Regions from separate parts of the Micromonospora sp. NPDC001898 genome, predicted to be linked through region 1. Evidence: riboswitches for the same ligand, from Rfam matches in the RefSeq annotation. Region 1 holds a riboswitch; the other holds the start of a gene.
The links. A riboswitch is a leader RNA that binds a small molecule or an ion and turns the genes downstream of it on or off. The one in region 1 is predicted to bind glycine.
Positions count from the first base shown of each region.

Region 2: it holds a riboswitch for glycine, as region 1 does, so the genes downstream of both, gcvP (aminomethyl-transferring glycine dehydrogenase) here and ACFYZF_RS10420 (hypothetical protein) in region 1, are expected to answer to the same signal.

Region 1 is NZ_JBIATC010000003.1:567,754-569,949, reverse strand. It holds gene ACFYZF_RS10425 (collagenase) at 1-222, opposite strand, end outside; glycine riboswitch at 660-751, shown strand; gene ACFYZF_RS10420 (hypothetical protein) at 891-1,319, shown strand; gene gcvH (glycine cleavage system protein GcvH) at 1,355-1,732, shown strand; gene ACFYZF_RS10410 (aminotransferase class IV) at 1,757-2,196, opposite strand, start outside.
Region 2 is NZ_JBIATC010000013.1:31,889-34,084, forward strand. It holds gene ACFYZF_RS23340 (NAD-dependent protein deacetylase) at 1-710, shown strand, start outside; glycine riboswitch at 804-904, shown strand; gene gcvP (aminomethyl-transferring glycine dehydrogenase) at 983-2,196, shown strand, end outside.

The sequences.
Region 1 (2,196 bases):
GTTGGCGGGCAGCGGGGCGCGTTCGTCGAGCGGCAGCGGGTTCCGCTGGACGTGCCGGTCGCCGGTGCCGGTGTCGGCCGGGGCGGCGCCGTGGGCCGGTGTGGCAGCCGGTGCCGCGCTCGCTGTGGCGGGGGCGGTCAGCGGGCTCAGCCCCAGCACCAAGGCCAGGGTCAGGGGCGCGGCGGCCAGCCGGGCGCGTCGCTTTCGTAACAGTCGGATCATCGGGGTCGCCTCCTGGGCGGGGTGTCGACGGGGCTTCAGGGCCGGGTCGATGGGGGATGTAGGTCGGGTCCGGTGTGGACCGGGCTCGGCCGGGTGCGGGGATCCCTGCGTGTCTCCACGCACGTCAGGTCGGTTGTGGTGGTCGGTTCCGCCGCTTCTGCGGGCGGAGCCCGCGTCGACACTTGTCGATCTGGGTCGATGTCGTGCCGGACGTGGCCAGTACAATGGCACACATCACACATCGGTGTAAAGAATTGTTGATGATCGATCATGGGGCCGGGATGTCCGGCCGCAGCGGCCCACTTCCGGCGACCCCTGGGGCCGGCGGGGAGCCCGACACGGGACCGGTCCGGTGACCCGCGCCGCACCGTTGACACGTGTTCGGCCGGTCGCCTAGGGTCGCGGGCAGCATCGCCCACAACTGCACAGACACCGTTCGAACCCGCGCGGGAGAGACCCCGGCCATCGTCGGGGCGCCGAAGGAGCAAACTCCCAAGAAACTCTCAGGCCCCGTTACCGCGCAGGCGAGGTGAACTCTGGAAAGCAGACGATTCGTCGTCTCACCCACGGTGCAAACCGCCGACCGGCGGTGAAGCTCTCAGGTCCATGACAGAGCGGGAGGCAACCGACCGTACGACGCGACCGCGTCGGGACGAAGGAGCGCCTCCATGCATCAGAGTCCGACGACCCTGACTCGCCCACCCCTGCGCGCCCGGTTCGCCGGTTGGTCGATGCCGCTGCGCGACGGCAGCGAGACGTCCGTACGAGAACGGGCCGGCCTGTTCGACCTCAGCCACATGGGACAGATCGGGGTCCGTGGACCGATGGCCCCGGCCGTGCCGGACCACACGCTGGTCGGGCACCTCTCGGCGGTGCCGGTCGGCCGCGCCCGTAACACCATGCCCTGCGCTGACAGCGGCGGTGCGTTGGACGACCTGGTCGCCTACCGCCTCGCCGCCGACACCGCACCGGCCGACCGCGATGGCCCGGCTCCGCGCCGACGTCGCACAGGCGCCCGCCCGGCTGGGCGTCCAGGTCCGGGGGCACACCGAACCGGTGGAGATCGCCCCCTGCCCTCCTACCGCCGCCTGCGCTGACGCGCATCCCTGCCGAAAAGGAAGTAGCAGTGGACATGGAAGTTCCCGCGCGCCTGCGCTACAGCGCCAACCACGAGTGGGTCGACGACAGCGTCGAGCCGGCGTCGGTCGGCATCACCGCCTTCGCCGCCTCGGCGCTCGGCGACGTGGTCTACGTCGAACTGCCCGACCCGGGTACTGATTTGGTGGCCGGCGAGGTCTGCGGCGAGGTCGAGTCCACCAAGTCGGTCGCCGAGCTGTACATGCCGGTGACCGGCCGGATCTTCGAAATCAACGAGGCGGTCGTCGCCGACCCGAGCCTGATCGGCAGCGACCCCTACGGGGAGGGCTGGCTGTTCCGGCTTCGAATGACCGACCCGCCGGTGCTGATGACGGCCGACGAGTACCGCACCTACCTCACCGAATCCCACTGACGGAGGCCAGCCCGCCCGTGGCGGTCAGACGGCTTCCGGCACGACCTCGGCGTACCGCCGGCGCAGCAGGCCGACGAGCGGGTGACCGGTCGCGAACGTGACCCCGTCGACGGCGGCGATCGGCCGGATCGCGCCGGCCGCGTTGGTGGCGAAGGCGGTCGCCATGCCGGCCAGCCGGGACAGCTCGACCGGCTCGGTGCGCTGCGGGCCGTCGTGAGCCGTGGCAAGCAGCCGCATGGTCACGCCGGGCAGCACGTCGGCCAGCGGCCAGACCACGGTGTCGCCGTCGACGAAGCCGACGTTCCAGGTCGGGCCCTCGGAGACCCGCCCACCGCCGTCGGTGAACAGCGCGTCGTCGTAGCCGTCGAGTTGGGCGCGGCGGCGTTCGAACAGCGGGCCGAACAGCCCGGTGTGCTTGACCGAGGGCACGTCGCGCGCGTAGGTGGTGGAGCGCACCCGCATCG
Region 2 (2,196 bases), on a different contig from region 1:
GGTACTGGGCGCGTAGCCACCTGGGGTGGCGCACGATCGCCCGGGCTGTTCCGAACGGCGGGCATCTGGCGGTGGCCCGCCTGCAACGCTTCGGGCTGGTCGGTGCGGTGATCACTCAGAACGTCGACGGTCTGCACACTGCGGCCGGGTCGGATCCGGTGGTGGAGTTGCACGGCAGCCTCGACGAGGTGGTGTGCCTGGACTGCGGCAACCACACCTCGCGCGAGGAGCTGGACCGGCGGCTGCGGCAGGCCAACCCGGGGTTCGACGCGGTGGTCGCGGCGGTCAACCCCGACGGTGACGTGGATCTCGCCGACCGTGAGGTGGCTGGGTTCCGGACGGTGGACTGCGGGTTCTGCCGCACCGGCATGCTGAAGCCGGACGTGGTGTTCTTCGGGGAGACGGTTCCCGCCGCCCGGGTGGCCCGCTGCTTCGACCTGGTCGAGGGTGCCCGGTCGCTGCTGGTGCTCGGGTCGTCGTTGACGGTGATGTCGGGGCGCCGGTTCGTGATTCGGGCGGCGAAACGGGGCATTGCGGTGGCGATCGTCAACCAGGGTGTGACCCGGGGTGACGGGTACGCCGCCGTGCGGGTCGACGCGCCGCTCGGCGTGCTGCTGCCGGCGTTGGCCGACCGGTTCGCCGGTGTGTCTTCGGCGCCGGACGTGGCGGCGGGCGCGTCCGGTGGGTGGGCGGCGCCGGTCGCGGGTTGACCCGGCCCGGGCCGGGGCTGACCGGCCGGTGATCCACTGGTCGGGGGGACGACATCCGCTGGGGGCGGCGGCGCTGGTAGCGTGGGTGTCGCCGGTACCCACGTGGGAGAGACCGTTCGGTGATCGTTGCCGGCGGCGCCGAAGGGGCAGCTTCCTCCCCGGAACCTCTCAGGCAAAAGGACCTCGTGGGCAGGCACTGTGGAGCGCCCTTCCCGGGGTGCGACTCAGGGGGAGGCCGACCTGTCGACCTCACCCCTTCCGGGAGCGCCGCTATGACCGTAGAGCAGTTCGCCGCCCGTCACATCGGTCCCGACCCGGCCGACGAGCGCCGCATGCTGGGGGCCGTCGGCTACGACTCGGTCGACGAGCTGATGGACGCCGCGATTCCCGAGGTGATCCGCTGGCACGGCGCCCTGGACCTGCCGGAGCCGGCCAGCGAGCACGACGCCCTGGTCGAGCTGCGGGCCCTGGCCGCGCGTAACACCGTCGCCGTGTCGATGATCGGGTTGGGTTACCACGGTACGCACACCCCGGCGGTGATCCGCCGCAACGTGTTGGAGAGCCCGGCGTGGTACACGGCGTACACCCCGTACCAGCCGGAGATCAGCCAGGGCCGGCTGGAGGCGCTGCTGAACTTCCAGACGATGGTCACCGACCTGACGGGGTTGGCCACCGCGAACGCGTCGATGCTCGACGAGGGCACCGCGGCGGCGGAGGCGATGACCCTGGCCCGTCGGGCGTCGAAGAGCCGCAGCAGCGTGTACGTCGTCGACGCCGACGCGTTGCCGCAGACCCTCGCGGTGATCACCAGCCGGGCGGAGCCGTTGGGCATCGAGGTGCGGGTGGTCGACGTCGACGCCGAGGACCTGCCGGCGGAGTTCTTCGGCCTGCACCTGCAGTACCCGGGGGCGTCCGGGGCGGTGCGGGACCACGTCGCGCTGGTGGCGGCGGCGCACGCGGCGGGGGCGCTGGTGTGTGTGGCGGCGGACCTGCTGGCGTTGACGTTGCTGCGCCCGCCGGGGGAGATCGGCGTGGACGTGGCCGCCGGCACCACGCAGCGGTTCGGGGTGCCGATGGGCTTCGGTGGCCCGCACGCCGGGTACCTGGCGGTGCGTTCGGGGTTGGAGCGGATGCTGCCGGGCCGGCTGGTCGGGGTGTCCCGCGACGCCGACGGCAACCCGGCGTACCGGTTGGCGTTGCAGACCCGTGAGCAGCACATCCGGCGGGAGAAGGCGACCAGCAACATCTGCACCGCGCAGGTGCTGCTGGCGGTGATGGCCGGCATGTACGCCGTCTACCACGGCCCGGACGGGCTGCGGGGCATCGCGGCGCGTACCCACGGCATGGCGGCGCGGCTCGCGGCCGGGTTGCGCGCCGGCGGGGTGGCGGTGGCGGACGTCGCGTTCTTCGACACGGTCACCGCGCGGGTGCCGGGTCGGGCCGCGCAGGTGGTGGCCGCGGCGGCCGGGCGGGGGGTGAACCTGCG